2 linked regions of the Arcticibacter tournemirensis genome follow. The protein of the gene in region 1 binds, or shares a complex with, the protein of each later gene. Links are inferred from orthologs where the notes say so. Each region holds a gene or a part of one and is shown on either strand. Other genes may lie near its edges.

Region 1 (8,108 bases):
TTGATACTTGATACTTATGTCTTGATACTATCGACTTACACAAACTGAAAATAAATTATAAACGCTGCCAGGAGCAGATAGACGCTTTCGTAAAACCAACGTTTTGTAGCATTTAAAAAGAAGTGAGACATAAAGATGGCGAGGGCCGGTATTGCCAAAAGAAAGTGGTAAATTTCATACTCGATGCTTAGTGAGAACGATAATATAGAAAAGAGCAACAGGAACAAAAGAATAAAATAAGCTTTACGTACATGGACATTGCTGCGGTAAAACTTATGCCATATTGTAAACGCAGATGATACCAGTATCAGCAGAACAGGAATAAGCACAATATAATCATACGGGTTTACATGGAAACCGGGATGAAAAGCTTTTACCAGTGGAACTGTTTTAAAAAAATCGTTAAGGGAGCCGTTTAGATAATAAACCGTCATAACAAAAAAGCAGATCGTGATGAAGCCCGTAAGTCCGGCGACCCACTCTCTCCAGTTAAACGGCCTGAAAATTATAAGGGATATCCACAACAAGGGAAGCATTGCGATAAAAGGAAAGTAAATTAACGTCCCTGCAGCTACTATCATTCCCAGATCAAATAATACCGAAAGCACTTTTTCCCGCCGGTAAATGCTCATGAATTTTTCTATCATCCACAGAACCAGAAAATTGGCGATTAGAACGGGATTAAGGACGATGAAAGGCTCCAGAAGAGCGGTGGCTGTAACATACAGCAACGCTGGCATAAAAGAAGGTTTTCCTAAAAGATTATAGTTATTAACGATCCTGTTAAGCAGTATTGCCTGTATCAGGACAACAACAGTTGCATAAAAAACACTGCTGAATGGCGTAAAAAGATCTTCAGGGATATTTATGAGTAAGCCAGTATAGGATTCCAGAAGAGAAAAGCTGGATGAGTCAGGTAATCTTAGTAAAACGCCCGTTCGTAATATTATGGCTATTACAACCAGAAATATCAGGTTAACGGGATTTAAACTGCGGAACTGATTGATCATACCTCAACTGGGATTTTAAACGGCAATATTAGGATAAAAGCAGCGAATGCTGAAAATTATATGTCATCGTTTTGAATCCTTCATTTTTTGCAGACTCTTAAAGTGATAGATGCTGTATATTTCGATGAAGCGGATCCACTCGTTGCAGTTCAGCATGCCCAGCCTCTGATGTCGTATTCGCTGGTAGGGTGAGCATTTTAAGATTTTAGGCATCAGCTCATTAAGCTTGCCTGTAAACTTAATAAGGTCGTTCTTTGCTTCTTCCTTAGTTATAACTTTCACGATAGCACTGATATTAGCTGGAATTCGTATCCGACCAGGTGGAAGCTGGCCAAAATATAAGATAAGGCGGCTTATCAAGGGTGCAACATCTCTTTTCTGTTGCTGCTTACCGTAAATACACCTCTCAACAGCCAGAAGTGAACGCATGTTGACCTGAATAATATGGCAATAGATTTCAGCATAGGACCATCTGCCGTTTTCGGGTTTTCTGCAAAATTCCTCTTCAGAAAAATCCTTAAGGGCCTCCTGGTAATCATTAATAACCCTTAGAATAGATTCGGCACACAACCTGGTATTCATAACAAGTTCATTAATTCGTATAACTGTGTTACTTGTACTTCTACATCTTCGGGTTTTGGTTTACCGCCGGGGTTAAAATAAATAGCACTCATTCCATAGCTCAACGCACCCCTTATGTCTGCTTCCAAGCTGTCTCCAACCATCAGGCTCTCCTCCTTTTGCGCTCCTGCACCCTTCAATGCGAAATCAAAAATGGCCCTGTCAGGCTTGTTAAAGCCTACATTCTCAGATATTACTACAGTTTTAAAATATCTCTCCAATCCGCAGAGATCTACCTTCATTTGGGTAGATTCTAAAAACCCATTTGAAATGAGATGCAGACTGTACCTTTCTTCCAAATAGCTTAAGGTCTCATGAACGTGGGGAAAAAGATTTGTCTTCGTCGGACAGATACGGACATAGTCATCTTCAAAAAGAGTAGGTATTATCTCAGGCGGCACACCAAGATCGAGGAAAGTCTTTTTAAAACGGGTCTGCCTCAGCTGGTCTTTCGAAATCTTTCCCTCATGATATGAAGTCCATAGTTCATGATTGTTTTTTGTATAGGTGTCAATGAAGGTATCTGCACAGGAAACACCTAATTCGTCGAGCTCATAGGTTTTATATAACTCCTGCAGTGTTTCCTCCGCATTTTTATCAAAATCCCATAGCGTATGGTCTAAATCGAAAAAAATGTGCTTATACCTCATGTCACTCTTTTATTCCAAAAGCGAGATCGCCCGCGTCGCCTAATCCTGGAACAATATATGCCTTGGTGGTCATTTCCTCGTCGACGGCTCCCAGCCATAATCTAGCTTTTGGCAGGTTTGCCTTTACATAAGCCACCCCTTCGGTACTGGCTATTACAGATACGATATGCAACTGCTTGATCTTATACTGATCGAGCAACTCTTTACAGCTTAAGACTATGCTTCTTCCGGTTGCGAGCATTGTATCGGCCACTATAACAATCTTGCCGTTTAAGTCTGGGCTGGTTACATATTCCTTTTGAATAACAAAGCCGTCGTCTTTAGTTGTCTGCCTGTACGCTGCAATAAAGGCAGAATCAGCTTTATCAAAGTAATTAAGCAGACCCTGATGAAGCGGCAGCCCGGCGCGAAGAATAGTTGCAAGAACCGGGTGTTCTTCCACTACTGAAACGAGAGCCGTACCGAGAGGGGTCTCAAACTCTGTATCTATATACGCTAAAGTTTTACTGATTTCGTAAGCAAAGATCTCCCCCAGGCGTTCGAGATTTTTACGAAAACGCATACTATCCTGCTGTATCTGAGCATCCCGTAATTCTGCCAGGAAATTATTTCCAATCGAGGGCGTATTATTTAAAACAAACATATAATGATAAAAATAAGCATTTCTATCTTATAGAAGTAATATAATCGGCAAATGTTGCGCTGGCATTAAATGAATATTCAACTAAACTAAAATACCAGAACAGCGTTTTGCTTTAATGGCGCTAGTGAATGCTTTGTTAAGCTAAAGGGGATTGCAGAAATTGCACTGTAATTCGCCAGTCTGTTCAACCCGAACACCGGGGGGTTCGGCATATTTCATTATCTTTGATCTTGCATGGATTTTAAATTAATATCTGACTATCAACCCACGGGTGATCAGCCTGAGGCAATCAGACAGCTGGTTGAAGGGGTACAGAACGGGGATCATTATCAGACACTTCTGGGGGTTACGGGATCAGGGAAGACATTTTCTATTGCCAACGTGATACAACAAACCCAGAAGCCAACGCTCATCTTAAGTCATAATAAGACCCTGGCGGCCCAGCTTTATGGCGAATTTAAGCAGTTCTTTCCCGAAAATTCCGTTAATTACTTTGTATCCTATTACGATTACTACCAACCGGAAGCTTACATTGCTACCACGAATACATATATTGAAAAGGACCTTCAAATAAATGATGAGATAGAAAAACTACGACTTCGGACAACATCGTCGCTTATGTCGGGAAGGAGAGACGTCATCGTTGTTTCTTCAATCTCCTGCATTTATGGCATGGGCAATCCGGAGGATTTTTACAATTCGGTTTTCCGTTTTGCCGTAGGAACACGAATTAGCAGGAATGCGTTTCTTCACCGCCTGGTTGAAATTCTTTATTCGAGAACGACCGCCGATTTCAGAAGAGGGACATTCAGGGTTAAGGGTGATACAGTAGACATCTATCCGGCCTACCTCGATTATGCTTACAGGGTAAGCTTTTTCGGTGATGATATTGAAGAGCTAAGCATCATAGATCCGTCAACTGCCAAAACGATCGAGAAAATGACGCATATGGTTGTATATCCGGCAAATCTGTTTGTTACTCCGCGTGACCGGTTTAATAAATCGGTATGGGCAATCCAGGAAGAGCTCGAAACGCGTAAGCAGCAATTGATCGGAGAACAACGATTTCTTGAAGCAAAACGGCTTGAAGAAAGGGTGAATTACGACCTGGAAATGATGCGTGAACTAGGTTACTGCAGCGGAATAGAAAACTACTCGCGTTTCTTCGACGGACGTACACCAGGGATGCGTCCCTTTTGCCTGCTCGATTACTTTCCTGATGACTATCTCATGGTAATTGATGAAAGTCACGCCACGGTTCCGCAGATCAGAGCGATGTATGGCGGTGACCGTTCGAGAAAAATGGCACTGGTGGACTACGGGTTCAGGCTTCCGGCAGCGCTTGATAACCGTCCTCTTAACTTTGAAGAGTTTGAAAGACTTGCCCCCCAAACCATATATGTGAGTGCTACTCCGGGCGATTTCGAGCTTGAAAAGTCGGGAGGTGTAGTCGTGGAGCAGGTGATCCGACCTACCGGGCTTCTTGATCCAACTATAGAAATCAGGCCTGTAATCAACCAGGTGGATGATCTTCTGGAGGAAGTAGATCAGACGGTTAAGCTGGGTGACCGTATACTCGTTACTACCCTTACCAAAAGGATGGCTGAAGAGCTCACTAAATATATGGACCGGCTTGGCATCAGGGTGCGATATATTCACTCAGAAGTTAAGACTTTAGAAAGGGTGGAAATTCTCAGGGGCTTACGGCTAGGTGAATTTGACGTTCTGGTGGGGATCAACCTTCTCAGAGAGGGACTTGATCTTCCTGAAGTGTCTCTGGTAGCAATCCTGGATGCGGATAAGGAGGGATTCCTGCGCTCGGAACGCTCATTGATCCAGACTATCGGACGTGCTGCAAGAAATGACCGGGGAAAGGTAATTATGTATGCCGACAAGATTACTGATAGCATGCGTATTACCATTGACGAAACGAACAGGAGACGCGAAAAGCAGATAAAATACAATGAAGAGCATGGTATTACTCCACGCACGGTTGGTAAATCAAAAGAAGCAATTATAGAACAAACCTCGGTAGTTGATTTTAAGGGTGGTGTGCAGAAGGTATATGTGGGTGCGGATGAAGTGAATTCTGTAGCTGCCGATCCGATCGTTCAATATATGAGTAAGCCGGAACTGAAAAAGGCTATTGATAAAACGAAAAAAGATATGCTTGCTGCGGCGAAAGATCTGGATTTTCTTTTAGCCGCGAAACTTCGAGATGAGATGTTTGCACTGGAAAAGGAAATGGAAGGACGGGGGTAGGAAGTTGTGAGATGTGGGTTGCATGTTGTATAGAGTATCAAGATATTAGTATCAGGTATCAAGAGTGTGGCTTACTTTTAAAATAAATCAACTTTAGCAGCTGAATGCTGACGGCTGATTGCTAATTACTGATTGCTATCTTTGCTTAAAGCTAAAACAATGAACGGACAAAACAGAAAAGATATTTATCCGGGTCTTGAGGTAGAGATCATTCTAAAAAAAGACCAGCGGACAGGGAAACGAACAAGGGGCTTCGTTAAAGATTTGCTTACTAGTTCATCCTTTCATTCGAGGGGCATTAAAGTACGTTTGGAGGATGGTCAAATAGGACGTGTAGCGGAAATAATTGAAGAAGGTTAGCTGTATTTTATTTCATACAAATGTAAATGTTGCTTTACAGATGTAATATTTTAGAGGTTTAATCGTCATATTTGTATTTATAAAGAATGGCATTACTTAAATTTTTATTTATAACGATCTGCATACTGTGGCTAATCAAAATGATTGTCAGGCTACTGTTACCTCTTCTGTTTCAGAAGATGGTTAACAAAGCGCAACAGCAGGTTAACAATCAATACCGGCAGCAACGCCAAAGTAGCAGAAGCTCAAACCGAGCTTCTGAAAAGATCAGCATCGACTATATCCCCCCTAAAGATAAAGAAGCAAGGGCTGCAGATAAGGCGGGTGACTTTATCGACTTTGAAGAGATAAAGTAACAGCGGTATTATTTTGCAATGATTACCCAACCCCGGTAAACTTCAGGCTTAAGACGAGGCTTCGGTGAAATAACATAATAATATACTCCTGGCGGAAGATCCTGCCCGTTTAGTTTTCCATCCCATGGTTTTAAATAACCGGTCTCCGAAAAAACTAATGATCCGTATCTGTTATACACTTTTATATCAGATTGGGGATAAAAGGCAAGAGCTTCAATATTCCAGACGTCGTTGACCCCATCTCCATTGGGGGAAAAAGTATTTGGAATAATAAGCTTCTTAAACACTTTTACAAAAACTTCCTCTGAGGTGCTGGTGCATTGATTATTTGATTCGGCATGAAGGGTGTAGACCATGTCAGATGGCGGACTGGCTTTTGGACGCAAAGAGGCAGGATCGTCGAGATAGTCTGATGGCGTCCAATAGTATCTGAGCCCGGCAGGACCTGTCACCTCTCCTTCTAACATCACAGAATCGCCTTCGATTATTACTTTATCAGAACCTGCGTTAGCTATCGCTGGTTGCAAAACGGTAACGAGTACTTCATCCGAAACACTGCAGGCCCCATTAGACACAGAAACTGTATAAGCAGTAGTTTGCAGGGGTGTAGCAATAGGATCCGAACTGTTGGCATCAGACAATCCTACAGATGGTACCCATTTATACGATGTTCCTCCTTTAGCGTGCAAAGCAGTACTACCACCTATACAAATTGTGACATCATCTCCTGCATTAGCTACTGGCGGTGGAACGACTTCCACCCTTGTTTGATCCGTTTGGATACATCCGGCAGCAGAAGTAACAGTAACTTGATATACTCCGGCTGCGGCAGCTGTAATATTTCTGATGACAGGCGATTGTTCGGACGATACAAACCCATTGGGGCCGGTCCACCTATATAACGTTCCACCCTGTGCTGCTAAAGCCAGGTTGTCACCATAGCACACGGGGCCATCATTCCGTGCAGCAGGAACTGGCTTAGGGTTTACAGCAATAGTAAAAACATTTGAATTAATCCGGCATCGCTCGGAGCCGAACATAGCCGGCTCACCTACTGTAAGACGGTACAAATAGTTACCTGGCGGTGCATCAGCAAATGAAACCTGAAGTCGATCCGTTACTTCGCCTGTTACATCCCTCCATGCAGTACCATCATAACGCTGCCACTGTGTAAGCGGATTCAAAAATTCGCCGGATACCGATGCAACTAAATCCACATTGACGTCATCTCCTTCGCAAAAGTTTGTCAATGTGTTACCTGATGAAGTTGCTACTACTACATTAGGCCCACACGGCCTGAATGTAATGTCGTCCAGAACAAGATCATTCCCCAATCCTCCCGGCCCGTTATTCCGTATATTCAATACAACTTCAGAAGTATTAGCAGGAGTAGTAAAAAAAAATCCGTACTGAAGCCATTGCGGAGTACTGCTTTGAGGAATCTCCCCGGTGGTATAGGGCTGACCAATAGGATCACCGCCAGCGGTTTCAACCCAAAATGTAATATTTGGTTTCAAGCCGTCGTATCCCGTCAGAAGATTCATGACCCACGCAGCAGCTTCATATTTGGTACCCGGACAAAGCCCATCGATACTCACTCTATAAAAGGTACCGGGATCGTAAGAGGCATTAACCAGCATCATATAGCCGTCAGTGTCTCCCGGCGTATGATCATATGTTGAAAACCAGTTTTGGTTCATACCCGAGGTATTGTTCACTATGGTGTAAAAACCGTCATCCACATTAGTACCAGAGTATCGGTAATTCGTAATCCCAGCAGCAAGAGGGTTCCCTCTTGAAGTGCTTCCTCTGCCAAAATCGATGTTAACAATCGGGTCGCCCAAGCTACCGGTACACAGCTGGGCTGCTGCAGAAAGAGGAGAAAAGAAAACCCAAAAACTGATTAGCCAGCAAAAATATGAAGAGGACCCAAAAGGAATCATTATAGTAAAAAACAGATCTAAAGAGGGAAGAAAGATAAATAAGAATTAAGAGAAACAGTATAGTTTTATTTTATAATTTCCTGATTGATCAACACTAATGTTCTTTGTCTGTTCACTATCCCCCAAAAAGTTCTATTTTTGGTCTTCAATAATTTGAATAATGAGTAACTGGTTTAAACGTAACGGTGTACATCTGGCCATCATCGGGCTTTTCATAGTAATGTGTTTTATCTATTTCAGTCCGGCTCTTCAGGGTAAGATAC
Region 2 (4,621 bases), 1.2 Mb from region 1 along the record:
AAAACAATATAATATCGCCTTAAAAAATTTCGAACAGAGCTATATCCTTTTTCAGAAACTTAATAACCCCATTGGGATAACCCAGTCATTGCAGAACCGGGGCGTTATCTATTTTAAGCTAAACCAAATATCCAAAGCAGAAGAGCTGCTACTTGAAGCAAACAAGAAGGCAAAGGAAAACGAATTGAATAATACTATTGCAAGTACAAATCTAACCCTTACCTCTGTTTATATTCAGCAAAATAAGTTCGAAAAGGCCGAAGAAACACGCGATGAAGGACTGGCCTATGCTCGACTAGTTAAGGATAATAAATTAGAACAAGACTATAACTATACTTCTTACGAACTCGAAAATAAAAGAAAGCGTTATCAGCAGGCCCTATACTACCTAAGAGAAGTGTATAAAATTGATAGCATGAGTTTTAGAAGTCAGGTTTCTGAAAAAATTGGCTTACTTCAGGAACAATATACTTATCGTGAAAAGGAAAGAGAGAACCAGTTAATTATAGAGCGACAGAAAACAAGCAAGATTTTATATTGGGCCACGACAATAGTGCTTATACTGTCAATTGTAGTTATCATCCTTCTGGTAATGAGCGTCAGGAAGAAGTCCAAAACCAACAAGCAGCTCCAGGCACTGAATGATGAAATATCTCTTCAGAAAGAAAACCTTGACAGGATAAATCATAACCTTGAAGAAATAATTGCCGACCGGACAAAAGACCTTCAAATTAAGAACAAGAAACTCTCCGCCTACTCCTCGCACCTATCGCATCAGATAAGAAGTCCTATTGCTACCATGAAAGGATTGATGCTTCTTGAACAGGAAAATCTTATTGAAGAAGAAGAATTTGTGAAAGAAATTGGGAAATGCGTGAATGAAATTGATGATAAGATTCTAAACATTAACGAAACGCTTCACAATCCGGAAGATCAGGGTTTTTAGTGCATTTTGAAATAAAGAATCGGAAGGGCACAGATATTCGTGCTCATTCTTTAATTTTGTAGCCTTAACAAGAGGATCAGGTTTTGGAATATTTACAGGGATTAAATCCTTCACAAAAAGCGGCGGTATTACAAATCAAAGGGCCGGTAATGATTGTTGCCGGAGCGGGATCAGGAAAAACCCGTGTTATTACTTATAGAGTGGCACATCTTATTAAATCAGGAGTAGATCCTTTTAATATCCTTGTGCTTACTTTTACCAATAAGGCTGCAAAAGAAATGCGGGAGAGGATAATGAAAGTAGTCGGTCCCGAGGCAAAAAACATTTGGATGGGTACTTTCCACTCGGTTTTTGCAAAGATACTGCGTGTAGAAGCTGAAAAGATTGGCTACCCTAATAACTTCACCATTTACGACACCGACGACAGCAAGAGTCTTATCAGGGCAATCCTGAAAGAGCAGCAGCTTGACGATAAGCTTTATAATGCTAATTTCGTTTATAACCGAATTTCTTCTGCAAAAAACAACCTCATTTCAGCTGCCGAATACCAAAAAAACGAGCATATACAGTCAGAAGATTTTTCCTCTGGCAGAGGAAAACTGGGCGAAATTTATCAAATATATGCTCAGAGATGCTTCAAAGCCGGAGCTATGGATTTTGATGATCTTCTCTTCAAAACCAACGTTCTTTTAAGAGAGCATCCCGACGTGCTTTATAAGTATCAAAACAAGTTTAAATACCTGATGGTCGACGAGTATCAGGATACGAATTTTTCGCAGTATCTTATTGTAAAAAAACTCGCGGCTATTAACGAAAATATTTGTGTAGTGGGCGATGACGCTCAAAGTATCTATGCCTTTAGAGGAGCCAATATCCAGAATATTCTAAATTTCGAAAAAGATTATCCGGACCTTAAAGTATTTAAACTTGAGCAGAACTATCGTTCAACACAGAACATTGTTAATGTTGCCAATAGTATAATTGCCAACAACAAAAACCAGCTTAAAAAGAACGTCTTTTCGGAAAACGAAATGGGCGATAAAATAAAAGTCGCCAGGGCCTTCAGTGATAACGAAGAGGGCAAGATTATAGCGGAAAGCATCATGCAGGAACGGACCGTTAAGGGTCTCAAGTACCATGATTTTGCTATCCTTTATCGCACCAATGCGCAGTCGCGGGCGATGGAAGAGGCACTTCGGAAATTAAATGTCCCCTATAAGATCTATGGAGGACTATCATTCTATCAACGGAAGGAAATCAAGGATTTGATTGCGTATTTCAGGCTTACGTTTAACCCGAATGATGAAGAAGCGCTAAAGAGGGTGATAAACTATCCAAGAAGAGGAATTGGCGACACCACGATAGAACGAGTTGTAATAGCGGCCGATAAGAGTAACCTTACCCTATGGCAGGTTATTAATGAGGCGGCAAGCCACCTTGACCCGAGAAGCGCTACTGCCGTGGGCAACTTCGCAACCCTCATTCTGAGCTTCCAGGCAATTACAAAAACGCATTCAGCTTATGAAGCCGCTTTGCATATAGCGCAGCATTCAGGTCTTTTAAAAGACTTGTACGAGGATAAATCAATAGAAGGACTTAACCGTTATGAAAACATACAGGAACTTTTGAACGGGATCAAAGAATTTAGTGAAAGAGAGGACATTGCTGAACGAGGGCTGGATGTCTTTATGCAGGACGTAGCTCTTTTAACGAATGACGATAACGATAAAAACCCGGATGCAGACACGGTTTCGCTGATGACTATTCATTCCGCTAAAGGGCTAGAATTTCCGCATGTGTATGTCGTTGGGCTGGAGGAAAACTTATTCCCGTCGCAGATGTCGTTAAATTCCCGCTCGGATCTGGAGGAAGAAAGGCGTCTTTTTTATGTTGCTATTACCCGGGCAGAGAAAAAGCTGACACTCTCCTATGCAACGTCCCGCTATCGCTGGGGCACATTGACAAGCTGCGAACCGAGCCGCTTTATTGATGAAATTGATGCGAGTTATCTCGAGCTGGAGTTTCGGCAGCAGGCAAAATCGCCTGACAAAAATCCTTTCTTCAATGACGAGAGGACTGCCTGGAGCAATAACACTCCGGATACATTCTCAAAACCCAAGCCTGCTGTTAATCAACGAACAACATCGATATTACCTAAGGCGCATGTGCCTACTCCTGACTTTGCGCCTTCTGATACCTCCGGCTTGCAAGTAGGAATGGAAGTTGAACATGAGCGATTCGGCTTTGGTAAAGTAATAAATATTGAAGGCAACAAGCCCGATATTAAAGCAACTATATTTTTTAAAGAATTGGGACAGAAGCAACTTTTGCTTAAATTTGCAAAGCTGCGTATAGTTACGTAATTTCCAGAAATAATAATAATTCCGGCCGGGAAACTTCCCCCCCAAACAAGAATATTAGATGACATTTGATTATAATACTACAAGGAGAAAACTAATCCTTGCTGAATATGGCAGAAACGTACAAAATATGGTTGCATACATCTGCGATCTGCCAACAAAAGAAGAAAGGAACCGTCACGCACAGGTTGTCATAGATCTTATGGGCTTTCTCAACCCTCATTTGCGTGATGTGGCCGATTTCAAACATAAATTATGGGATCATCTCCATATTATCTCTGATTTTAAGATTGATGTCGATTCTCCCTATCCCAAGCCTTCTCCTGATGCGATTCACATTAAGCCCGAACCCCTGGGATATCCACAGAAGCGTATAAGGTATAAGCATTATGGGAAGACCGTAGAGATACTGATGCAAAAGGCAAAGACCATAGACGATCCTGAGCGGAAACAGCTAATGGTTCAGTCTATTGCTAATTTCATGAAGATGGCCTACGTTACATGGAATAAAGATTCGGTTGCAGATGAAACCATTATCAACGATCTCAAAGAGTTATCAAACGGAGAATTGGTGCTTGAAGATAATGTAAACCTAACTAAGGTTGAATTCAGGCCAAATGCACCGGGCCTTCGCCAAAAAAATCAACAGAAAAGCAATAACCAGAACGGTAAAAACCGGCAAAACAATCGGGGCCAGGGAAACAGACCGAAAAGCAACGGAAAACGTTATTAATATGAGTAATGAGATATGAGATATGAGTTTTAACCAGCTTATATCTCATATCTCATTACTCATGACTCATAATTAACAGACATGAACGCATTCGAAATTAACGGAGGAAAACCTCTGAGGGGAGAGATCATTCCTCAGGGAGCAAAAAATGAAGCCTTACAGGTAATTTCCGCTGTACTTTTAACAGAAGAACAGGTAATCATAAGCAATGTTCCTGATATAAAAGATGTCAATAAGCTGATAGAGCTTTTGGGAGATCTGGGCGTTCGTGTAGAGCACCTGAAAAAAGATACATACTCTTTTCAGGCTAAAGACATTGATCTCGACTTCTTCATGTCAGAGCAGTTTAAGGCTAAAGGCGGGAGTCTGCGGGGTTCAATTATGATAGTTGGTCCCCTTCTGGCACGTTTCGGCAAGGCTTCTATTCCAAAGCCCGGAGGTGATAAAATAGGAAGAAGAAGACTAGATACGCATTTTCTGGGATTCGAGAAACTCGGCGCTAAATTTAATTATAATTCAAAAACTAATTTTTTTAATGTCGACGCCAGTCATTTAAAGGGAGCTTACATACTTCTTGATGAA

The links.
Region 2: the proteins of uvrB (region 1) and BDE36_RS08110 are in contact, whole or in part, in a crystal structure (PDB 7EGT), measured with the Thermus thermophilus proteins. The link is inferred for Arcticibacter tournemirensis from one-to-one orthologs. Residues at the interface, in WP_096411307.1 of Thermus thermophilus: Glu23, Leu25, Arg26, Asp27, Gly28, Glu29, Arg30, Phe31, Arg55, Glu326, Asp327, Phe328, Glu379, Ser382, Gln383, His398, Gly400, Arg401; in WP_096412145.1 of Thermus thermophilus: His654, Arg656, Phe657, Gln666, Asp668, Glu669, Lys680, Arg681, Leu682, Ser683, Lys685, Tyr686, Ala687.

Annotation. Positions count from the first base shown.
Region 1 is NZ_VFPL01000001.1:732,959-741,066, reverse strand. What follows is about bases 2,717-5,672. They hold uvrB (excinuclease ABC subunit UvrB), read left to right. Parts: upstream 2,717-3,158; coding sequence 3,159-5,186; downstream 5,187-5,672. Other genes in these bases: BDE36_RS03180 (DUF4834 family protein), read left to right, coding at 5,633-5,672; BDE36_RS03185 (YwbE family protein), read left to right, coding at 5,346-5,546; upp (uracil phosphoribosyltransferase), read right to left, coding at 2,717-2,924. Also shown: BDE36_RS03210 (DUF6427 family protein), read right to left, coding at 36-1,010; BDE36_RS03205 (DinB family protein), read right to left, coding at 1,074-1,592; BDE36_RS03200 (YjjG family noncanonical pyrimidine nucleotidase), read right to left, coding at 1,589-2,281; more of upp, read right to left, coding at 2,283-2,716; more of BDE36_RS03180, read left to right, coding at 5,673-5,902; BDE36_RS03175 (T9SS type B sorting domain-containing protein), read right to left, coding at 5,911-7,845; BDE36_RS03170 (YfhO family protein), read left to right, coding at 8,006-8,108. UniProt on the Escherichia coli protein: The UvrABC repair system catalyzes the recognition and processing of DNA lesions. A damage recognition complex composed of 2 UvrA and 2 UvrB subunits scans DNA for abnormalities.
Region 2 is NZ_VFPL01000001.1:1,930,904-1,935,524, reverse strand. What follows is about bases 641-3,669. They hold BDE36_RS08110 (ATP-dependent helicase), read left to right. Parts: upstream 641-1,029; coding sequence 1,030-3,309; downstream 3,310-3,669. Other genes in these bases: BDE36_RS08105 (DUF4290 domain-containing protein), read left to right, coding at 3,368-3,669; BDE36_RS08115 (tetratricopeptide repeat protein), read left to right, coding at 641-946. Outside these bases: more of BDE36_RS08115, read left to right, coding at 1-640; more of BDE36_RS08105, read left to right, coding at 3,670-4,039; murA (UDP-N-acetylglucosamine 1-carboxyvinyltransferase), read left to right, coding at 4,121-4,621. UniProt on the Escherichia coli protein: A helicase with DNA-dependent ATPase activity. Unwinds DNA duplexes with 3'-5' polarity. Translocates on single-stranded DNA with 3'-5' polarity. Initiates unwinding more efficiently from a nicked substrate than double-stranded DNA.